One region of the Allobosea sp. P2_B12 genome, then DNA from elsewhere that is predicted to be linked to it. Evidence: predicted binding sites of a transcription regulator. Region 1 holds the regulator's gene; each other region holds the start of a gene.

Region 1 (7,784 bases):
TCGATATAGGTGATCTGCGACTCGCAGCTCGCCGTCGAGGTGAAGCCCGGATCATAGGTGAACATGCCCGTCTGGGCGTAGAGCTTGCCGATGTCGATGACGGACGGGCCGATCGAGCCCGTCTTGATCGCCATGTCGACGGTCTTGCCGTCGACCTGAAGCTGGCTGGTGGTTCCGCTCATCGATACCGATCCTTTCAGGCTCGCTGCTGTCAGTCGCCGTCCCGCTCGATTTCGTCCCGGGTTGTCCATGGAGACCAGTCCGTCGTCAGACATGCCCGACATGACAGGGGCGTGTCGGGGCTGAGGCGGGCAGGTCGAAGGAGCGGTTCATCCGACTGATTTTCAAGCAATATTTGTGCCCGATACGGCAGGTGCCGGAGCAGGCCACACGTCGCGTCACTAGACCATTTGCAGAGGCTGTTCAACCGAGCTGAAAGACGGTCTGCAAAGACCGCCGCTCATGTCTGGTCGGAGAGCCGTGCCAGCGTCTCTTCGCGTCCGAGCACGGCCATCACGTCGAACAGCCCGGGCGACATGGCCCGGCCAGTCAGAGCCGCACGCAGTGGCTGTGCCGCCTGGCCGAGCTTGAGGCCTTGCTCTTCCGCATAGCCGCGCACGGCCGCCTCCAGGGCCGCGACCGACCAGTCGTTCACGGCGGAAAGCTTCGCCGCCAAGCCGGGCAGGCGCTGCCTGGCCGCATCGTCGAGCAGGGCCGTGGCCTTGGCGTCGAGCTGGAGCGGGCGCGTCGCATAGAGATAATAGGCGCTGTCGAGCAGTTCGATCAGCGTTTTGGCGCGGTCCTTCAGGCCCGGCATGGCCGCGAGGAAGCGCGCCTCAAGCTCCGGCGACAGGGTCGCAGGCACGCCGCGCGCCGGCCCGATCTCGGGCAGGATCACCTTCAGCGCGTCGAGCAGGTCGCGATCGTCGGACTGGCGCATGTAGAGGCCGTTCAGGCTCTCCAGCTTGGCGAAGTCGAAGCGGGCTGCCGAGCGCCCGATCGCGTTCAGGTTGAACAGTTTGATCATCTCCTGCGTCGAGAAGACCTCCTGGTCGCCATGGCTCCAGCCGAGGCGCAGCAGGTAGTTGCGCAGGGCTGCCGGCAGATAGCCCATGGCGCGATAGGCATCGACGCCGAGTGCGCCATGGCGCTTCGACAGTTTGGCGCCGTCGGCGCCGTGGATCAGCGGGATGTGCGACATACTCGGCACGGTCCAGCCCATCGCCTGGTAGATCTGGGTCTGGCGCGCGGCATTGGTCAGGTGGTCGTCGCCGCGGATGACATGGGTCACGCCCATGTCATGGTCGTCGACCACCACGGCCAGCATATAGGTCGGGTTGCCGTCCGAGCGCAGCAGCACGAGATCGTCGAGGTTCTCGTTTTGCCAGACGACACGGCCCTGGACCTCGTCCTCGACCACGGTCTCGCCGGTCTGGGGCGCACGCAGGCGGATGACCGGCTTGACGCCCTCAGGCGCAGTCGCGGGATCGCGGTCGCGCCAGCGCCCGTCATAGCGCATCGGCTTGCCGGCGGCCTTGGCCTGCTCGCGCATCTCGTCCAGTTCGGCCGGCGTCGCATAGCAGCGATAGGCGTTGCCGCTGGCGAGCATCTGCTCGGCGACCTCGCGATGCCGCGCCGCGCGCTGGAACTGGTAGACGGTGTCGCCATCCCAATCGAGACCGAGCCATTTCAGCCCGTCGAGGATCGCGGTGATCGCCGCATCGGTCGAACGTTCGCGGTCGGTGTCCTCGATGCGCAGCAGCATCTTGCCGCCATGCCGGCGGGCATAGAGCCAGTTGAACAGCGCCGTGCGCCCGCCGCCGATATGCAGGAAGCCGGTGGGCGAGGGCGCAAAGCGGGTGACGACGGCATCGCTCATGAAGACAAGCTCCGGCTGGGCAAAGAGGGATGGCCCAGCGATCGAAAAAACACGGCCAAACGGGGAGAAGACGAACGCAGGTGATCCCGACGCAGGATCGTGCCGGGCGTATGATGACAACCGGCGCCGCCCCTGTAACATGCTCCGGCCGCCTGCGTTAAGCGCAACATCGCAGCTGGCAAAATCGCAAGCGGCAGGATCGTATTGGCATAAGGCGGGGAGCGGCCGATGCAGCCGGCGCCGGGGCAGGGGCGTTCAGCGGGACCGCGCGGTGCGCGGGTCGGCGTGCTGTCGCTGCGCCCGCCCGCCTTCGTGCTCGGCGGACCCGGCCTTCATCTGACGCTGTCCGCATGGCGGGATGGTCTTGTCGCCGCGTTGTCGCAGGAGGCCGAGCGCCGCCGGCTCTTCCTCTGGCTGCCGGTGATGATGGGAGCAGGCATCCTGCTCTACTTCGCCGCCGACCGCGAGCCGGCGCTCTGGGCACCGCTGACCGGCTTCTCCGGGGCCTGTGCCGGAGCGCTTGTGCTCAGGCAGCGCCGTCTCGCACCGTTCATCTGCCTTGGCTGCGCTGCCGCCTTCGCGGGCTTTGCAGCGGCGGCCTGGCGAACTGCGACGGTCGCCGCGCCGATGCTGGATCGTCCGCGCATCGGCCAGGTCACGGGTTTCGTGGAATCGGTCGAGGCGCGCGATGCCGGCGCCCGCCTCGTCATCCTGGTGACCGGGCTTGCCGGCGTGGAGCCCGAGCGCTGGCCCAGGCGTGTCCGCGTCAATGTCCGCGCCGGCACGGTCTCGCCGGGCGATCATATCGCGGCCGTGGCGCGCCTGCTGCCGCCGCCGGGTCCGGCACGGCCGGGCGGCTATGATTTCGGCCGCGATGCCTTCTTTCGCGGGCTTGGCGCCGTTGGCAGCATTCCTGGCAAGATCAGTCTGACGCCGCCACCGCGTCCGCCGCCGAGCGAGTTGATGCTGGCGGCGGGAATCGACCGTGCGCGCAACGCCCTGACCCGTCGCATCGCCGAGATCGGCGGCGGCCAGGCCGGCGCCATGGCGGCCGCTCTCGTCACCGGCAAGCGCGGCCTGATCACCGAGACCACCAATACCGATCTGCGCGCGGCCGGCATCTACCACATCGTTTCGATCTCGGGCCTGCATATGGTGCTGGCCGCTGGCACGATCTTCTGGCTGGTGCGGGCGCTGCTCGCTTTGTCGCAGACGCTGGCGCTGCGATGGCCGGTCAAGAAGTTCGCCGCCGTCGCGGCCATGATCGGCGCGATCGGCTACTGCGTCTTTTCGGGCGCCGAGGTCGCGACGGTGCGCTCGCTGATCATGACGCTCGTCATGCTCGGCGCGATCCTGGTCGACCGTCCGGCGCTGAGCATGCGCAATCTCGCGCTGGCGGCGATGATCGTGCTGCTGCGCGAACCCGAGGCCCTGCTGGGGCCGAGCTTCCAGATGTCCTTCGGCGCGGTCGCGGCGCTCATCGCCTTCGCCGAGCGCTGGGAGAACCGCGGCCGCCCTCAGCCGCCCTCTGTCCTGCCCTGGCCAATCCGGCCGCTCTGGATCGCGGCGACCGGCATCGTGATCACGACGCTGCTGGCGACGGCCGCGACCGCGCCCTTCGGCGCCTATCACTTCCAGACCTTCAATCCCTTCGGCCTGCTCGGCAACGCGCTGGCGCTGCCTTTCGTGTCTCTCTGCGTCATGCCGGCGGCGGTCTTCGGCGTGCTGGCCTATCCCTTCGGGCTCGATGCACCGGCCTGGTGGCTGATGGGCTTTGCCTCGGACGTCGTGCTGAAGCTGGCGCATTGGGTCGCGACCATCGACCATTCGACGCTCGTCATCGCTGCCTTCGGTCCGGCGGCGCTCGCCTGCTTCGCCGCATCGCTGCTCTGGATCACGCTCTGGACGACGAAGCTGCGCCTGCTCGCCATCCTGCCGCTGATTGGAGGCGTCGCCGTCGCCGCGAAGCCCGAGCGGCCCGACATCCTGATCGAGCGCGACGGCTCCGGCATCGCCGTGCGCGGCAAGGACGACCGGTTGATCCTGGCCGGCAAGCCGAGCCGCTTCGTCCTGCAGCAATGGCTCACCGCCGATGGCGACGGCCGCAACCCCGATGACTTCGCCTTGCGCCAGGGCGCGGCCTGCGATGCGCTCGGCTGCGTGATCGCGACGAAGGATGGTCGCAGCATCGCCTATGCCCGCGACCGGCTCGCTATCATCGAGGATTGCCGGCGCGCCGACCTCGTCGTCACACCAATCCCCTGGACCGCGCCCTGCGCCGCGAAACTCGTCGACCGCACGGCCTTGAACCGTGATGGCGCGACCGCGCTGGTGCGCCGGCTCGGCGGCTGGCGCAGCCACGCTTCCGAGCAGGGCGGCGACCGCCCCTGGAGCCGCAAGGCCGAGACCCCGCCGTCAGCGCAGGCACGGCAGACCGCACCGGCAGCGCAAGCCGCAGCGCCGCCCGTGGACGACGCCGAGCCCGAGCGGCTTCCGTAAGGCCGCGGCTTCAGTAGCGCCGCATCAGATTGACCAGCCGGCCCTGGATCTTGACCCGGTCCGGGCCGAGCACGCGCGTTTCATAGGCCGGATTGGCGGCTTCGAGCGCGATCGAGGAGCCGCGCTTGCGCAGCCGCTTCAGCGTTGCTTCCTCGTCGTCGATCAGGGCGACGATGATGTCGCCGGTATTGGCGCTGTCCTGGCGCCGGATCACCACCGTGTCGCCGTCGAGGATGCCGGCATCGACCATGGAATCGCCGCGAACCTCGAGCGCGTAATGCTCGCCCGTGCCGAGCATGTCGGCCGGCAGGGCGACGCTATGGCTGCGGCTCTGGATCGCGGAGATCGGCGTGCCGGCCGCGATGCGACCCATCACCGGGATCGAGATGGTTCCCCGCGCATCCTCGGGCACGGTCTCGACCGGCCTGACCTTGCCGAGCCCGCCATCCCGGCCGAGCCCGCCATCCTTGCCGAGTCCGCCCTGGACGATCGACGGATTGAAACGGCCGCGTGCGGCTGGCTGGCCGCCGGCACCGACGCCCTCGGGCAGCTTGATGATCTCGAGCGCCCGGGCCCGGTTCGGCAGGCGGCGGATGAAGCCGCGCTCCTCCAGCGCCATGATCAGGCGGTGGATGCCGGATTTGGACTTCAGATCGAGCGCGTCCTTCATCTCGTCGAAGGAGGGCGGCACGCCGCTTTCGCGCAGGCGTTCCTGGATGAAGCGAAGCAGTTCGAACTGTTTGCGTGTCAGCATGGTCCCCGCCGGCGCGATGATGATTGAATCTGGGTTCGGATTCGAAACAAATCACGAACACCATACTCGTTCGTGTTGTGTTCTGCAAGCAAAACGCGCGCGGGACCAGCGTTCAGCGCAGCCTGATGATGCGGCAGGGATCGCCTTTTCTGGCGGGCGCTGCAAAGGCGGGGCGGATTGCCAGCGCCTGCGCGCGTGCCAGCAGGCCGAGCATCGAGGAATCCTGCCGGTCGAACGGCGTCGCTTCCCAGCCGGCTTCTGTCAAAGCGAGGTCGGAGCGCAGGTAATCCTCGCGCTCGTCATTGGCCGGCATGTCGCGGCCGAGGATGCCGGGTTCGCTGCGATCGCGCTCGGGATCGGGCATGCCCAGCAGCGCCTCGATCAGCGGCACGACGAAGAGATGGCCACAGACGATCGAGGAGACCGGGTTGCCGGGCAGGCCGACCGCGACCATCTCGCCGAGCCGGCCGGTCATCATCGGCTTGCCCGGGCGCATCGCGATCTTCCAGAAGCCGAGAGCCATGCCGCCCCGCGTCAGCGCCTCCTGCACGAGGTCGTGCGCGCCGACCGAGGCGCCGCCCAGCGTGATCAGCACATCGGCGCCGGCCGAGCGGGCGCGCTCGATCCGAGCGGCGAGATCGGGATAATTGTCGCGCGCGATGCCGAGATCGAGCGCGGTCGCGCCGGCCTGCTCGACCAGCGCAGCCAGCGAGAAGCTGTTCGAGGCGACGATCTGGTCGGGTCCGACGATTTCTCCGGGCGAGACGAGTTCGTCGCCGGTGGCGAGGATCGCGACCAGCGGCTTAGCGCGCACCGGCAGGGCCGGATGTCCTGCCGCGGCAGCGAGGCCCAACGCGGCGCTGTCGAGCCTGCGCCCTGCCTTGAGCAGCACGTCGCCCGTGGTGAAGTCGAGCCCGGCTGCTCGGATGAACTTGCCCTTGGCCGCGCCCTCCCGAATGCGGATCGTATCGGTGCCGACGCCGTCGGCATTCTCCTGGATCAGGATGGTATCGGCACCTTCAGGGATCGGCGCGCCGGTGAAGATGCGCACGGCCTCGCCGGCCGCAAGTGAGCCCGCAAAGGAGCGACCGGCAGCGGATTCGCCGATGACGCGCAAGGTACTGCCCAGCGCCAGATCGTCCGCCCGCACGGCATAGCCATCCATCGCCGAATTGGCGAAGGGCGGTTGCGTCCGCAGCGCGACAACGTCCGCGGCCAGCACGCGCCAGGCGCATTGCACCAGCGGCAGGGTCTCGGCCGGGGTCGCTGCCGGCACGCTGTCGAGCAGCGCCTTCAGCGCGACCGGGACCGGGGTCAGGGCCATCAGATGGTCTCCGCCTCGGCGCCGCCGGCCTCGAAGGTGCCGGACTTGCCGCCCGATTTGTGCAGGAGCCGGATGCCCTCGATCCGCATGGCCCGGTCGGCCGCCTTGACCATGTCGTAGACCGTCAGGCAGGCGACGCTGACGGCGGTCAGCGCCTCCATCTCGACGCCGGTCTGGCCCTTCATCCTGACCTCGGCGCGCACGCGCACGCCCGGCAGCGCCTCGTCCAGCTCCAGATCGACCGTAACCTTACTGATCAGCAGCGGGTGGCAGAGCGGGATCAGCTCATGCGTCTTCTTGGCGGCCATGATGCCGGCGAGCCGGGCGGTACCCAGCACGTCGCCCTTCTTGGCATCGCCGTCGCGCACGATCGCCAGAGTCTGCGGCTGCATCACGACGCAGCCTTCCGCGATGGCGGTCCGCGAGGTCTCCGCCTTTTCGCCGACATCGACCATATGGGCCTGTCCGCGCGCATCGAGATGGCTGAGCTGGCTCACGCTGCGCTGTCCTGCATCCCGGTGAGGAGTTCGCGCGTCGCAGCCGCGACATCGGCCTGCCGCATCAGGCTTTCGCCGACGAGAAAGGTGCCGACGCCGATCCGGTTCAGCCTGAGGATGTCTGCATGGCTAAAGATGCCGCTCTCGCTGACGACGATGCGGTCCACCGGCACGCGCGGCGCCAGCCTTTCGGTGACCGCAAGATCGACCTTGAAATCGCGCAGATCGCGGTTGTTGATGCCGAGCAACGGGCTCTTCAGGGCAAGCGCGCGGTCGAGCTCGGCTTCGTCATGGACCTCGACCAGAACGTCCATGCCGAGCTCGAAGGCCGTAGCCTCGAGATCGCGCGCGGTGGCGTCGTCGACGCCGGCCATGATGATCAGGATGCAGTCGGCGCCCCAGGCCCGCGCCTCGAAGACCTGGTAGGGATCGTAGAGGAAATCCTTGCGCAGCGCCGGCAGGCCCGAGGCCGAGCGCGCCTGCATCAGGAACTCCGGCTGGCCCTGGAAGGAGGGGCCGTCGGTCAGCACGGAAATGCAGGCTGCCCCGCCCGCCGCATAGGCTCGCCCCAACGCCGGCGGGTCGAAATCGGCGCGGATTAGGCCCTTGGACGGGCTGGCCTTCTTGATCTCCGCGATCAGTGCCGGGCGCCCCTCCGCGAGCTTCGCCGAGAGCGCTTTGGCGAAACCGCGTGGCTTGGGGGCGGAGCGCGCCCGGCTTTCGATCTGGCCGATGGGCACGGCCTGCTTGGCGGCTGCGATTTCCCGGCGCTTATAGGCCTCGATCTTCGCGAGGATGTCGGTCATGGCCGCCTCACGCGTTCGAGGAGGC
Region 2 (7,784 bases), on a different contig from region 1:
GCGCATAACATCCAGGCGATGGGGCGGATCGATCAGAGCGATGTCGAGGAAGCGATGCGCACGGCCGCAGCGATCGGCGACGACATGCTGCAAAAGGCCTCTCGCGGCGAGGTGGTGCCCGATTCCTTCACGCATGGTTCCTCGGCCCAGCGCCAGCGCTGGTTCAACACCGGGCTGAAGAGCGGCTCGATGCAGAGCTGCGACACGTTCAGGGCGCAGCAGTTGTAGGGGGATGAGGGCGCGGATCGGGGAGGGAGAGGCCGATCTGCGCCACGCCATGAGCCCGATCATAGATGTACGCCGTGCAGCCCGGAATGAGAAGAAAAGGCATCGCTAAACTGGCCTCAACAGCCTACTTTTCAAAAAAATAATAACAGGGAGGTTACCATGCGACGCCGTACGTTTCTGGCAGGAAGCGCCGCTACGCTTTTTGCTGCGCCCGCCATCGCGCAGAAGGTCGCGACGCTGCGTTTCGTGCCGCAAGCGAATCTGACGTCGCTCGATCCGATCTGGACAACCGCAACGGTCACCAACAACCACGCCTATTACGTCTATGACGTCCTATACGCCTGCGGGGCCGATATGAAGCCGCGCCCGCAGATGGCGGAGGGACACCAGGTCTCGGACGATGGTCGCACCTGGACGATCAAGTTGCGCGATGGCCTGATGTTCCATGACATGACTCCCGTGCGCAGCCGTGATTGCGCGGCGAGCATCGAGCGCTGGAGCAAGCGTGACACGTTCGGCCAGATCATGGGGAAGACCGTCGACCGCTACGAGACGCCGGATGACAAGACCCTCGTCATCAAACTCACGCGCCCCTTCCCTCTCCTCTTGGATGCGCTCGCAAAACCCGATTCCAGTATTGCCTGGATCATGCCGGCGCGTTTTGCCGAGACCGATCCCTATAAGGCCTTCACCGAGGCGGTCGGCTCCGGTCCCTACCGTTTCCTTCCCGGGGAATACGTCTCGGGCAGCCGCTGCGCCTATGAGAAATTCGGCGCCTATGTTCCGCGCTCCGAGCCTGTCGAATGGGGTTCAGGGGCCAAGATCGCGCATTTTCCGCGCATCGAATGGACCATCATGCCGGACCCTGCAACCGCCGCGGCTGCCATTCAGAATGGCGAAATCGACTGGTGGGAACAGCCCCTGCCGGATCTTCTGCCGGTGCTTGCGAAGGCCGGCATCACGCTGCAGGTCGATCAGCCGGGCGGGCGCCACGCCTTCGCACGGGTCAATCACCTCCAAGCGCCGTTCAACAACAAGAAGGTGCGCCAGGCCTTCATGATGGCGGTGAACCAGCAGAGTTACATGCAGGCTGTACAGGGCGACGACAAATCGCTCTGGTCGGCCTGCCGGAGCCCCTATCCGTGCGGGACGGCCTACGAAAAGGATTACGGCTCGACCCTCATGAAGGGCGATATCGAGGCTGCCAAGAAGCTTCTCGCGGAGTCCGGCTACAAGGGCGAGCAGACCGTCGTCATCAACCCGACGGATTTTCCAGCCATCGGCCCGCTCGGGCAGGTGACTGCCGACCTCCTGCAGCGCGTCGGCTTCAACGTCGATCTCCGGGAAAGCGACTGGGGTACGGTGGTGCAGAGAAGAGCCAGCCGCGAGAGTACCGACAAGGGCGGCTGGAGCGTTTTCCATAGCTTTGGCAGCGCACCAAATTACTCCAACCCTGCGGTCTCCTCGCTGGTTCGCGAGCAGGGAACATCTGGTTGGTTCGGCTGGCCGGAGAACCCCAAGGCTGAGGCCATGATACAGGATTGGCTCGACGCGAAGGACGAGGCGAACCGGACGCGCATCGCCGAGGCAATCGGCGCGACGGCGATGGAAGATTGCGCGACGATTCCCGTCGGGCGCTTTTTCATCAAGACAGCGTACCGCAAATCCATCACCGGGGTGCTGCAGGGGATCGCGCCCTACCCCTTCAATGTCAGGCCCGCCTGATCCTCGCCCCACTCGCCGTTGCCAGGCGCGGGCCAACCGGCCCCGCGCCTGGTCATTCTGCGGAAAATTACAAAACGCGCCTGGCGGTGCGCCGCCCGCCCCTCATCATCAACCCACGCAAAAAGCGGGCGGCGTTTTCAAGCGCCTGCCGGAATCGGGCCACCCTCACGCTGCACCCAGCCACAGCCGGCGGTGACGATCAGGGTCAGGTCGAGCGAGCGGGTGTGCCAGGCCCTGCGCGCGCCGGGCTCGAAGGTGACCAGCGCCGTGGCGATCCGCGCCGGCTCGGGCGGGTTGAACAGCAGGCCGATGCGGACAGCGCCTGTGAAATGGTCCGCCGACCTCTTAGCCTGAGGGCTGAGAACCGCTTCGCTTGATCTCCATCGTCGCTTTCTCCTGTTCACTGCCGTCTCCGGCATAGATATGGCCCGGAGAGCCTGACGCCGCAGTGCGCCGGCTTACGGCGACGTCACCCCCATCAGTCCCCGGCGCGCTCGCGCCTGACGGACAGACGACGCGGCGCGGCTCCGAGGCGGCCCGAGAGGACATGGCCCTTGGGGACGATCAGCCCGGGACGCAGGCGGCGGGGACCGAAGGAGATGGCGGCCCGCTCGCGTAGCGAGCCTGCGACGCCGCGCAGCGGAATCAGCGCCGGTGCGTCGGGCGCGACGATAAGATGGCGCTCGGCGACCTGGGCCCAGTGCGGCTGCGGCACGTCGCCTGCTTCGAGCAGGAACAGCCAGTCACCGCGCGCCTGGGCCGCGCCGAGATGCCAGCCCTCGGCCCCGCCTACGCGCAGATAGCTCGCGCCCGTCGCATCGGCGAGGCGCTCGATATCGGCATGGCCCGATGCATCGACCACAACGGCGTGGCCGAGGAAGCCGTCGGCGACGGCCGGGATGAGAACCGAGAAGGTCGCGGCCAGCGCCTCAGCCGAGCCAGCGACGCGTATGACCGCAGTGAGCATGCGCAAATCCTTATGGCGCAGCGCAGCATGTCGCAATCCTGTCACTTGCAATCTGTTCTCTATATGTTCACATTCACAGTCACAGATATCGTCGATTCCCGGCGATTTTCAGGAATGGTTCAACGCCATGAGCCAAGGCAGAGCCTCATCGCGGCCGATTCCGGCCCAGCCGCTCAAGCGGCATGACGCGGCGCCAATGTCGGTGTCCGCGCGCGTCGCGCCCGTCGATCCGCTCGCCCATATCGGCCATCGCATCGATCCAGACCGGCGGCGCGGGCGCGGCGCGACGCTCAATCCGGGCGCGCGCTACGAGGCCGAGCAGCGTACGCCTGAGGATGATGGCTGGGGCTCGCTCGGCGAGTTGCCGGCCTTCAAGACCGAGGTCTCGGTCGAGAGGGCGCGCACCATCATTACCAAGAACGACTCGCCCGATATCTCGTTCGACCGTTCGATCAACCCCTATCGCGGCTGCGAGCATGGCTGCGTCTACTGCTTCGCGCGGCCGACCCATGCCTATCTCGGCCTGTCGCCCGGGCTCGATTTCGAGAGCAAGCTGACGGCCAAGCCCGATGCGGCGCTGCTGCTCGAGAAGGAGCTATCAGCGGCCTCCTACCAGCCGCGCACCATCGCGATCGGCACCAACACCGACGCCTATCAGCCGATCGAGCGGAAGCTGCGGATCATGCGCGGCATCCTCGAGGTGCTGGAGCGCTTCAACCATCCGGTCGGGATCGTGACGAAATCGGCGCTGGTGCAGCGCGACATCGACATCCTCGCTCCGATGGCGGCCAAGGGGCTGGCCAAGGTGGCGATCTCCGTGACGACGCTCGACCCCAAGGTCGCACGCGGCATGGAGCCGCGCGCCGCCTCGCCGGCCAAGCGGCTGGAGACGATCAAGGCGCTGTCGGAGGCGGGCATCCCGGTGACCGTACTGGTCGCGCCGATCATCCCGGCGATCAACGAGCACGAGATCGAGCGCATCCTCGACGCCGCCAAGGCTGCCGGTGCGCGCGAGGCTGGCTATGTGCTGCTGCGGCTGCCGCTGGAGGTGAAGGACCTCGTGCAGGACTGGCTCCTGACGCACCATCCCGACAAGCTCCGCCATGTCGTCTCGCTGATCCGCTCGACGCGCGGCGGCAAGGATTACGACGCGAACTGGGGCCAGCGCATGGTCGGCTCGGGCCCCTATGCCTGGATGATCGGCCGGCGCTTCGAGATGGCGGCCGAGCGGTTCGGCTTCAACGGGGCAAGGACGCGGCTGCGCAGCGACCTGTTCCTTAGGCCGGAGAAGGAGAAGGTGCAGCTGAGCTTGTTCTGACGGCGGCGCGGTCGGGTCGGTGGCCGTCAGGCGCGCAGGGCCGCGGCAACGGCGGGCGGAGGCTCGCCGCCATCTTGCGTCGAAGGGACCATTTCGTAGCGGAAGAACCGCATCGTCACGGTGCCAAGCCCCTCGGTCAGGGCGCGCAACTGGGTGGCGTAGCCGAACAGATGCGAGAGCGGCGCCGTCGCGTCGATGACGATGTCGGCTCCGCGGTTCTGGCGGCCTTCGACGCGGCTGCGGCGCGATTTGAGATCGGCGATGACCGAACCGGTATAATCTTCCGAGGTCACGACCTCGACCTCCATGATCGGCTCGAGCAGCACCGGGCTGCCCTGCTGCAGGCCTTTGCGAAACGCAGCGCGCGAAGCGATTTCGAAGGCCAGGGCCGAGGAGTCGACCTCGTGAAAGGCGCCGTCGATCAGCGTCACCTTGACGTCGACCACGGGGAAACCGGCGAGCACACCCGAGCCGATGACCGAGCTCACGCCCTTCTCGGCGCCTACGATGTAGTCCTCCGGCACCGCGCCGCCGGCGATCTTCGACTCAAACGCGACGCCCTCGTCGAATGCGAGGCCGTTGCCGATCTCGTTGGGCTCGACCACCAGCTTGACGCGGGCGAACTGGCCGAGGCCGCCGGTCTGCGTCTTGTGGATGTAGTCGATCTCCACCTTGCTGGTGATCGTCTCGCGATAGGCCACCTGCGGCCCACCGATGTTGAAGGAGGGCCCAAATCCGTCCTTCAACGCATGGATGACATCGTCAAGGTGCGACTCGCTCCGGCCGCCCAGGATGGTCTGCCCGGACTCCGGATCGGTCGAGACGCGCAGATACGAATCTTCACTGGCGAGCTTCGTCAACGCCATGCCCAGTTTCGCCTGATCGGCCCTGGACTTTGGCTCGATCGCAATCGAGATCAGCGGCGGGGAGGATGACGGCACGTCCTGCATTGGCAGAATCTCGCATGGCTCCCGTTCGGCGGCAATGATCGGGCTGATGCCGTGGACAGCTTCGTCGAGAGCATCGCACACCGGCACCGGATGTTGCATAAGCCCGCCATGACCGCCCATTTCCATCGCGAGACGCATGCAATCTCCAAAGGACTCTGGCCGCTCGCCGGGATCGACGAGGTCGGGCGCGGGCCGCTGGCCGGGCCTGTGGTGGCGGCTGCCGTCATCCTCGATCCGCAGGCCGTGCCGGATGGGCTCGATGATTCCAAGAACCTGACGCCGGCCCGGCGCGAGGAACTGTTCGAGATCATCGCCGGATCGGCGCTCGCCATCGGCATCGCCAGCGCGACCGCCGTCGAGATCGATACGATCAATATCCGGCAGGCGACGTTGCTGGCGATGCGCCGGGCGGTGGCGGCGCTTCCGGTCCAGCCGCTCAGCGTGCTGGTCGATGGCAACGACCCGCCGGTGCTGGCCTGCTCCTGCGAATCCATCATCGGCGGCGATGCGCTGGTGGCCTCGATCGCGGCGGCCTCGATCATCGCCAAGGTGACGCGCGACGCGATGATGGCGCGGCTGTGCCAGCGCTATCCGGCCTATGGCTTCTCGGCCCATGCCGGTTACGGCACGCCGCAGCATCGCGCGGCGCTGCAGGCGCACGGCCCCTGCGCCGAGCATCGCTACTCGTTCGCGCCGGTGAAGGGCGTCTGGCGGCGGTGACCGGGAGCGTCGCCAGACGTTTCCGCTGTCATGGTCGGGCTTGTCCCGACCATGACAGCGAGGGAATCGCGTGCGCTGCGAGCCTCCGACCATTAACCCGCTCTTAGCAATTGCCCTTATCCACCAAAGGGGCTGGGCAAAAACTGCAGCCCCAAAACGAGACGCATTTTTTTCATCGCGGAAACCCGGCTTTTACCCTGACTCGGCATGATCGCGACTGTTGAAGTTGCGTAACGGTCTTGGGGCGTCATGGGTATTTTGCGTGCCGAGGCTACCAGCGCCGCCGTCCGGATTCAGGTTCCGCGTACCGGACGGCCCGCGCTGCAGTCCCGATTGAAGCCTGCGAGCGTCCCGCTCGAACTCCCGCTCGACCAGGTCCTCGTCGGCGACTGCATCGCCGCGATCGAACGGCTGCCGGCGGCCAGCGTCGACCTCGTCTTCGCCGACCCTCCGTATAATCTCCAGCTTGGCGGCGATCTGCGCCGGCCGGACGACAGCCTCGTCGATGCCGTCGACGACGACTGGGACAAGTTCTCGTCCTTTGCCGAATACGACGCCTTCACCCACGCCTGGCTTTCGGCCTGCCGCCGCGTGCTGAAGCCCGACGGCGCGCTCTGGGTCATCGGCAGCTATCACAACATCTTCCGTGTCGGCTCGATCCTGCAGGATCTCGGCTTCTGGATGCTGAACGACATCGTCTGGCGCAAGGCCAACCCGATGCCGAATTTCCGCGGCCGGCGCTTCACCAATGCGCATGAGACGCTGATCTGGGCGGCGCGCGGCGAGAGTTCCAAATACACCTTCCATTACGAGGCGCTGAAAGGGGGCAATGACGACCTCCAGATGCGCTCGGACTGGTATCTGCCGCTGTGCACCGGCGAGGAGCGCCTGAAGGACGCACTCGGCGCAAAGGTGCATCCGACGCAGAAGCCGGAAGCCCTGCTCGCCCGCGTCATGCTCTCGGCCAGCAATCCCGGCGACGTGATCCTCGATCCGTTCTTCGGCACGGGCACGACGGGCGCCGTCGCCAAGGCGCTCGGCCGGCATTTCATCGGCTGCGAGCGCGACGCCACCTATGCCGATGCCGCCCGCAAGCGCATCGACGCGATCACGCCGCTGCCGCCGGAGGCCTTCGCGATCGCGCCCTCCAAGCGCAGCGAGCCGCGCGTGCCGTTCCTCTCTTTGGTCGAGGCCGGGCTGGTCAAGGCCGGCGAGGCCGTGACCGACGAGAAGCGCCGCCACAAGGCGGTGATCCGCGCCGACGGCACGCTGGTGCTGGGGCCGGCAGTCGGCTCGATCCACAAGGTCGGCGCGCTGGCGCAGGGCCTGCCGAGCTGCAATGGCTGGACCTTCTGGCATGTCGAACGGCCGGGCGGGCTGATGCTGCTCGACAACCTTCGGGCCGAAATCCGGACGCAGATGGCGGCGGCCTGACAGGCGGCCCCAGTGCCGATCTTGGCGGCCTATCCTTCGTTCAAATGACGTTGGGCCTGCCGCGCTGACCTATGGTCGTCTCCGCCAAGAGAGGCGTCTGGCACGGAGGCGGCGGCGATGGTGACGATCCTCAAGGCCGGCTCGACAGGGGCGGAGGTCAAGAAACTCCAGGAAGCCCTGAACGCCAAGCTGAAGCCCAAGCCGCCACTCGTACCCGATGCACGCTTCGGCAACCTGACGCGCACCGCGGTCAAGGCATTCCAGAAGGCGAACTGGCTCGTCGAGGATGGCGAGGCGGGAGCTGCCACGCAGTCCTGCCTCTACAACACGGAAGCCTTCACGCCGATCCTGCACAAGATTTCCTTCATCGCCCAGCCGACGAATACGACCTGCTGGGCGACATCGACCGCGATGATGAAGAGGTCGACGGTGCCGATCGTCA
Region 3 (7,784 bases), 500 kb from region 1:
GGATTCGCCGTAGAACGGCGTCTGGTTGACGATCATCAGCCCGCTCTCGCCGGCCTTCAGGCTCTCGACCTCGGCATTGTCCCGGATCAGCGCGGTGACCACGCCCTCGGCTGTCTCGGTGTCGTAGCCGAGGAACTCGGTGGCACCGAGCTTGTCGCGCAAGGGGAACCAGAGCTTCTCGGTTGCGGCCTCGCCGGTGCCGGCCCAGGCGGCGCGGGCCTTGGCCTTCTGCTGCTGCATCGCGGCGTCGAAGCCCTCGATATCGACCGAGACGCCGCGCGCGCGCAGCGCATCCTGCGTCAGGTCGAGCGGGAAGCCATAGGTGTCGTAGAGGGTGAAGGCGACGTCGCCTTTCAGGCTCTGGCCCTCGGTCAGGTCCTTGGCCGCGTCGTCGAGCAGGGTCAGGCCGCGCGCCAGCGTGGTGCGGAAACGGGTCTCTTCCAGTTGCAACGTCTCGCTGATCAGGGCCTCGGCCCGCAGCAATTCGGGATAGGCGCGGCCCATCTCGCGGGTCAGGACCGGCACCAGCCGGTGAAGCAGCGGGTCCTTGGCGCCGAGCAGCTGGGCGTGGCGCATGCCGCGGCGCATGATCCGGCGCAGCACATAGCCGCGGCCTTCATTGGAGGGCAGCACGCCATCGGCAATCAGGAAGGCCGAGCAGCGCAGATGATCGGCGATGACGCGATGGCTCGCCTTCATCGGGCCGTCCGAGGCGACGTTCGTCATCTCGGCGATGGCGCCGATCAGGGCCGCGAACAGGTCGATCGCGTAGTTGTCATGGGTGCCCTGGAGCACCGCGGCGATGCGCTCGAGGCCCATGCCGGTGTCGATCGAGGGGTGCGGCAGATCCGTGCGGATGCCGCCTGCCGCCTCTTCATACTGCATGAAGACGAGATTCCAGATCTCGATGAAGCGGTCGCCATCCTCGTCGGGGGAGCCCGGAGGGCCGCCGGGGATGTGGTCGCCATGGTCGTAGAAAATCTCGGAGCAGGGGCCGCAGGGGCCGGTGTCGCCCATGCGCCAGAAATTATCCGAAGTCGGGATGCGGATGATCTTGCTGTCGGAGAGGCCGGCGATCTTCTTCCAGAGCGCGTGCGCCTCGTCGTCCTCGGAGTAGACCGTGACCGTCAGCTTGTCCTTGGGCAGGCCGTATTCGCGCGTGACCAGGGTCCAGGCATGGCTGATCGCCTGTTCCTTGAAGTAGTCGCCGAAGGAGAAGTTGCCCAGCATCTCGAAGAAGGTGTGGTGGCGGGCGGTGTAGCCGACATTGTCGAGGTCGTTGTGCTTGCCGCCGGCGCGGACGCATTTCTGCGCGGTGGTGGCGCGCTGGTAGGGTCGCTTCTCCTGGCCGGTGAAGACGTTCTTGAACTGCACCATGCCGGAATTGGCGAACATCAGCGTCGGGTCGTTGCGCGGCACGAGCGGGCTCGACGCCACCACCTCATGGCCCTGGCCCTTGAAGTAATCGAGGAAGGTGGACCGGATTTCGTTGACGCCGCTCATCTCGATCAGGACTCTGGTGCTTATGTGTCTGGGGCCGGGATATCCGGCAGGGACACCGGTTCTAGTCAGGCCTTTTGCGCCTGTCCAGAAAGCCGGCGTCCAAGGTGCTGAGACCTAACAAAAACGGGCGGCCGTGGAAGGCCGCCCGCGTCCATATCGATGTCATTTCCATATCAGCGCGCCGTCATTCCAGGCGACCGTAGGGAGACCCGGAATCCATTCCGGAACCTCACCCGCACATGCTCCGGAATGGATCCCGGATATCCGCTCCGCTGCCTCCGGGATGACGGCGTTCTTTACTTGCCGCCGCCGTTCCGCGGGAGAGCGGTTCAGGCCTCGCCCTCGTCGAGATCGTCGGCGCTGGGCGTCGCCTCGTCGAGGATGCGCTCGGCGACCAGGCCGGAATTCTGCCGGATCGTCGCCTCGATCTTGGCGGCCATCTCGGGATTGGCCTTGAGGAAGGCCTTGGCGTTCTCGCGGCCCTGGCCGAGGCGCTGGCTGTCGAAGGAGAACCAGGCGCCGGATTTCTCGACCATGCCGGCCTTGACGCCGAGATCGACGAGTTCGCCGACCTTGGAGATGCCCTCGCCGAACATGATGTCGAACTCGACCTGCTTGAAGGGCGGGGCGACCTTGTTCTTGACGACCTTGACGCGGACCTGGTTGCCGGTGGCCTCCTCGCGGTCCTTCAGCGTCGCGACGCGGCGGATGTCGAGGCGCACCGAGGCGTAGAACTTCAGCGCATTGCCGCCGGTGGTGGTCTCGGGCGAGCCATACATCACGCCGATCTTCATGCGGATCTGGTTGATGAAGATGACCATGCAGTTCGAGCGCGAGATCGAGGCGGTCAGCTTGCGCAGCGCCTGGCTCATCAGGCGGGCCTGGAGGCCGGGCTGGACGTCGCCCATCTCGCCCTCGATTTCGGCGCGCGGCGTCAGGGCCGCGACCGAGTCGATCACGAGCACGTCGATCGCGCCGGAGCGCACCAGCGTGTCGGTGATCTCGAGCGCCTGCTCGCCGGTGTCGGGCTGCGAGATCAAGAGGTCGTCGAGATTGACGCCGAGCTTGCGGGCATAGACCGGATCGAGCGCGTGCTCGGCATCGACGAAGGCGCAGACGCCGCCCTTCTTCTGGGCCTCGGCGATGGTGTGCAGCGCCAGCGTCGTTTTGCCGGAGGATTCCGGGCCGTAGATCTCGATGACGCGGCCGCGCGGCAGGCCGCCGACGCCGAGCGCGATGTCGAGGCCGAGCGAGCCGGTCGAGATCGTCTCGATTTCGATCGCCTGCTGGTTCTTGCCCAGCCGCATGATCGAGCCCTTGCCGAAGGCGCGCTCGATCTGCGAGAGCGCTGCATCCAGCGCTTTGGCCTTGTCCATCGAGGAACCTTCCACGAGCTTGAGATTCGCCTGACTCACGACTTGCGCTCCTTATGGCAGGGGCGCGGGGACATCTCAATCCGCGCCGGTGACCAAGATTGGTCATGGTTTGTTCTCGGTAGCAAGTTCTTTTTCTGTTCTCTTTTTGGGTATGCTGACAGGAGATGTCAGGAGCGGCTGTGCCGGACGCCCGAGGGCCCTTATTGAGGCCCAGCATGCGGGTTGACGGCGACGTCCCTGGCGATGGCGCGCCGAAGCTGAACCGGGCTTATGGCGTCGGCGGCGTCTGTAGAGCGCTGCCAAGCCGTTCGAGTTCGAGCGTGTAGCAGTAGAGCGCAAACAGGATGCCGATCAGCAGCGCGCCGCGCCAGGCGATGTCGAGCGGACCGAGCGCGAGCGCCGGTGCGTGGCGCAGGAAATAGACCGAGAACAGGGCGCCGCCCCAGATGAAGCCGAGCCGGCTGGAGAAGGCCAGGAGATGGCCGAGCGCCATGTTCCGGTAGCTGTCTGGTACCGGAACATGGCGCAGGCGGTACCAGTAGCAGGCCTGGCCGAGCGCTGCCGCGGTCACGAGCTGCAGCGCGCTGCCGGGCGTGGATGCGTTGGGTGAGCCGAGGTTCTCGATCAGGATGCGGAAGGCTGTGTGGATGTTGGCGAGCATGACCGCGGCGCAGGCGGTTTGGCCGGTAAGCAGCAGGGCGTAACGGCGCAGATCGCGGCGGTTCAAACGCGTGTCAGACATGGGCGTCACCGAGGCTCGGGGCCGGCTCGATCTGCCCCCGTGACCAGACCCGATCTCATCCCATCGCCGCCTTCACGGTCTCCACGAGCTGCTTCATCGTGAAGGGTTTCGGCAGGAACTGGAAATCCTCGCCCTCGGGCAGGTTCTTGCGGAAGGCTTCCTCGGCATAGCCGGAGACGAAGACGACCTTGGTGGCGGGGTTGCGCTGGCGCAGTTCGCCGAGCAGCGTCGGCCCGTCCATCTCGGGCATCACCACGTCGGAGACGACGAGGTCGATCTTGCCGTCATGCTCCAGGAAGATGTCGAGCGCCTCGACGCCCGAGGCCGCCTCGTGGACGGTATAGCCGCGCGAGATCAGCATGCGGGCGTTGAGCGCGCGCACCGCGTCCTCGTCCTCGACCAGCAGGATGACGCCGGCGCCGGTGTGGTCGGCGGCGAGCTTCTTGGGCGCCTCCTTGATCGCGGCCTCGGCAGCAATCTCCTCTTCGCTGGGCACATGGCGCGGCAGGAAGATGCGGAAGATCGTGCCGCGTCCGACGACGGAATCGCAGAAGACGAAGCCGCCGGTCTGCTTGACGATGCCGTAGACCATGGAGAGGCCGAGGCCCGTGCCCTTGCCGACCTCCTTGGTGGTGAAGAACGGCTCGAAGATCTTGTCGAGATGCTCGGGCGCGATGCCGGTGCCCGAATCCTCGACCTCGAGCAGGACATAGTCGTCGGCGGGCAGGGCGGCGTGGCTGAAGCTGGCGCAGTCGGCATTGGCGACGTTGCGCGTGCGCACCGTCAGCTTGCCGCCGTCGGTCATGGCGTCGCGGGCATTGACCGCGAGGTTGACGATGACCTGCTCGAGCTGGCCGAGATCGGCCTTGACCGGCCAGAGGTCGCGGCCCTGGCGGACGTCGAGCGTGACCTTGTCGGCGACGACACGCTTCAGCATCAGCGAGAGGTCGGAGAGCACGTCGCCGAGCTCCAGGACCTGCGGGCGCAGGGTCTGGCGGCGCGAGAAGGCGAGCAGCTGCCGCACCAGCGCCGCGGCGCGGTAGGCGTTCTGCTTGATCTGCATGATGTCGGGGAAGGAGGGGTCGGTCGGCCGATGGCTGGCGAGCAGGAACTCCGAGGCGTTGATGATGACCTGCAGCACGTTGTTGAAGTCGTGCGCGATGCCGCCGGCGAGCTGGCCGACCGCCTGCATCTTCTGGGCCTGGTCGATATTGTCCTTGAGCTTGCGCTCGGCGGTGGTCTCCAGCGCATAGATGATGGCGCGCTCGCCGTCGCCATCCTCGGTGGCGGCGACGGGAGAGAGATAGAGCCTGGCCGAGCGGGCCTCGTCGGCGGCCAGCGTCAGGTCGAGCGGGGCGATCTCGGAGCGTCCCTCCATGGCATCGGCCAGCGCGCGGTCGAGGCCGCCGCCGGCTGCGACGAGGTCGTGGATGGTGCTGGGCTGCGGGCCGGCCTGGGTCAGGCGGGCGAAGGCGGCGTTGGAGCGCAGGATGGTGCCGGTGCGGTCGACGGTGGCGATCGCCATCGGCGTCGAGTGGAAGAAGCGCGCGAAGCGGATCTCCGCCTCGCTGCCGCCATCGGTGCCGGCTTCGCCCGGCGCCCGGTTCAGCACCAGGGTGCGCGAGGGGCCGGCGCGGCCGTCGCTGCCGAAGGCGACCTGATGGTGCAGGCGCACCGGCAGCGGCACGCCGTTACGGCGCTTCAGATCGACGTCGAGCACCTCGATGCGGACGTCGCCGGGCTGGCCCCGGATCGCCTGCACCAGGGCTGCGGCGCCGGGCGTCGCGATATCGTCGAGATGCAGACCACCGGAGCCGAAGCGGGCGAGGTCGAAGTCGAGCCAGCCCGACAGCGTCGCGTTGAGATAGGAGACCTCGCCATCGGCGTCGATCGAGACGAAGCCAGCCGGCGCATGGTCGAGATAGTCGATCGCGTGCTGGAGTTCCTGGAAGGCGTTCTCCTGGCGCTCGCGCTCGGGGGTCACGTCCGAGACCGCCCAGAGCGTCGCCTGCCGGCCGTCGCGGCGCACGGGCATGACCTTGATCCGGTACCAGCCGACGGAGCCGCGGCCGTTGAGGGCGGGCTCCAGCCGGATTTCCTCGGCGAGCCGGCGGTTGTCGCGCGCCGCGGCGGCAAGCCGGTAGATTGCCTCCGAGACCTCGGCGCGGCCGGTGAAGAGGGCGCCGACCGGGCGCAGGTCGCTGGCGCCGCGGGCCCCCGCCAACTGGAGATAGGCCTCGTTGGCGTAGACGATGCCGGTCTCGCCCTCGGTGACGACGACGCCCTCGTCGGCGCTGTCGACGATGGTCTTGGTCAGGTCGTTGCGGGCGGCGCGGCCGGAGAACTGGATCAGGCCGATCGCGAAGGCGAACAGGCCGAAGACGCCAATCACGGACAGAAGCGCGAGCAGCCCGAGGATCAGCGGCTGGGCCCATTCGTTCGCGATGAAGCCGAGCGCGACGGCGGCGCCGACGAGCAGGCCCGCGACGAGCAGGATGATGCCGATATGGCCGGGCTTGTCGGAGCGATCGATCGCCGTGGTGGTTCCGCCCATTGCGGTGTGGCCCGTCCCTTTGCCGCAGCACTGCCCCATCGGCGGCACTGCAAATATAGTCTGACGCGTGATCTGGCCCGAAAACCGGTTCCCGCTCTTCGGCATCATGCCCAAGCGAGTTAGGCGCGGCGGCCCTTCAGGCGCAAGACGTATCCGATCACTTCCGCCACGGCTTGGTAGTGTTCGACAGGAATTTCTTCGTCGATCTCTACGGTGGCGTAAAGCGCGCGCGCCAGAGGCACGTTCTCGACGATCGGCACGCTGTGCTCGCCGGCGACTTCGCGGATCTTCAGCGCGACCGCATCGACGCCCTTGGCGAGGCAGAGCGGCGCGGCCATGCCGGGCTCGTATTGCAGCGCGACGGCATAGTGGGTCGGGTTGGTGATGATCACGGTAGCCTTCGGCACTGAGGCCATCATGCGCTTGCGCGAGCGCTCCGTCCGGATCTGGCGGAGCTTCGCCTTGACCTCGGGATTGCCTTCCGAGTTCTTGTACTCGTCCTTCAGCTCCTGCTTGGTCATCTTCTGGCGCTGGTACCAGGAGAAGCGCTGCCAGCCGAAATCGCCGAGCGCAATGACGGCGAAGAGCGCGAGCGCGCTCCCCATCAGTTTGATCGCGAGCACGAGGGCTGCCGGCAGCAGCGCCGAGATGCTCATCTGGGCGAAGGCCTCGAGCCGGTCGTGCTCGTTCCAGAGCGTGATCCAGAGGACGGCGCCGACCAGCCCGGTCTTGGCGAGGCCCTTGGCGAAATTGACCCAGGCCTCCTTGCCGAACATCCGCTTGGCGCCGGCCATCGGCGAGATGCGGCTGAATTTCGGCATCAGCGGATCGAAGGTCCAGAGCGGCTTGTGCTGGATCAGCGCGCCGATCAGCGCGGCACCGAGAATGAAGCCGAAAGGCAGCCCCAGTGCCGAGAAGCCGGTCATGACGCCCTTCTGCGCGACATTGGCGAAGGCCGAGCCGTCGGAGGGCACCTGATGGGCGTTCATCAGGAAGCTGCGCAGCGCGAGCGCCGCGGACTGGGCCGACCAGCCGGCGCCGACCAGCAGCGCCATGGTGAACCCGCAGAGGACGAAGAAGGTGCCGATCTCCTGCGATCTGGGAATGTCGCCTTTCTCGGCGGCCTGTTCCAGTTTTCGCTGGGTCGGGTCCTCTGTTCTGTCGTCGTTCTCGGCTTCCTCTGACATGAGCGCTCAGTTCCCGGCGAACTGGCGCAGGAAGGCGCCGAGATCCGTAAGGAAGACGCTCATCATCACGCCGACCACGGCCAGCAGCACGAACATGCCGCCGAGGATCGAGGCCGGCACCGCCAGGAAAAAGACCTGCAGCTGCGGCATCATGCGGGCCAGCACGCCGAGGCCGAGATTGAAGAGCAGGCCGAAGATGATGAAGGGCGCGGAGATCTGGACGGCCAGCGAGAAGCCCTGGGAAGCGGCCCGCACGGCCAGCATCATCACGTCGCCGATCTCGGGAATGCCGCCCGGCGGAAGCACGCGGTAGCTTTCATGGATCGCGACGATGGCGACGTGGTGCAAGTCGCTGGTCAGGATCAGCGTGATGCCGAGCATGGTGAGCAGGTTGCCGATCGAGGGGTTCTGCTGGCCTCCGG

The links. The regulator LexA, encoded in region 1, represses DNA repair genes until DNA is damaged. The targets are predictions, from matches to a motif close to TGTTCNNNNTGTGTTCNG.
Region 2: a site for LexA is predicted at 2,974-2,991, ahead of AC1DYU_RS09695 (PA0069 family radical SAM protein). Genes of this name have one in related genera too.
Region 3: a site for LexA is predicted at 3,004-3,021, ahead of recA (recombinase RecA). Genes of this name have one in related genera too.

What each region holds. Positions count from the first base shown of each region.
Region 1 is NZ_JBFUDG010000001.1:735,833-743,616, forward strand. It holds gene gltA (citrate synthase) at 1-182, opposite strand, end outside; gene gltX (glutamate--tRNA ligase) at 461-1,879, opposite strand; gene AC1DYU_RS03590 (ComEC/Rec2 family competence protein) at 2,108-4,378, shown strand; gene lexA (transcriptional repressor LexA) at 4,389-5,132, opposite strand; gene AC1DYU_RS03600 (molybdopterin molybdotransferase MoeA) at 5,245-6,456, opposite strand; gene moaC (cyclic pyranopterin monophosphate synthase MoaC) at 6,456-6,953, opposite strand; gene trpC (indole-3-glycerol phosphate synthase TrpC) at 6,950-7,759, opposite strand; gene trpD (anthranilate phosphoribosyltransferase) at 7,767-7,784, opposite strand, start outside.
Region 2 is NZ_JBFUDG010000003.1:174,971-182,754, forward strand. It holds gene ypfJ (KPN_02809 family neutral zinc metallopeptidase) at 1-228, shown strand, start outside; gene AC1DYU_RS09680 (ABC transporter substrate-binding protein) at 583-1,953, shown strand; partial or broken gene AC1DYU_RS09685 (cupin domain-containing protein) at 2,106-2,337, opposite strand; gene AC1DYU_RS09690 (glycosyltransferase family A protein) at 2,432-2,920, opposite strand; gene AC1DYU_RS09695 (PA0069 family radical SAM protein) at 3,117-4,238, shown strand; partial or broken gene AC1DYU_RS09700 (translation factor GTPase family protein) at 4,265-5,161, opposite strand; gene AC1DYU_RS09705 (ribonuclease HII) at 5,279-5,908, shown strand; gene AC1DYU_RS09710 (DNA methyltransferase) at 6,158-7,342, shown strand; gene AC1DYU_RS09715 (peptidoglycan-binding protein) at 7,460-7,784, shown strand, end outside.
Region 3 is NZ_JBFUDG010000001.1:236,783-244,566, forward strand. It holds gene alaS (alanine--tRNA ligase) at 1-1,503, opposite strand, end outside; gene recA (recombinase RecA) at 1,833-2,918, opposite strand; gene AC1DYU_RS01175 (hypothetical protein) at 3,148-3,621, opposite strand; gene cckA (cell cycle histidine kinase CckA) at 3,677-6,175, opposite strand; gene flhB (flagellar biosynthesis protein FlhB) at 6,295-7,362, opposite strand; gene fliR (flagellar biosynthetic protein FliR) at 7,369-7,784, opposite strand, start outside.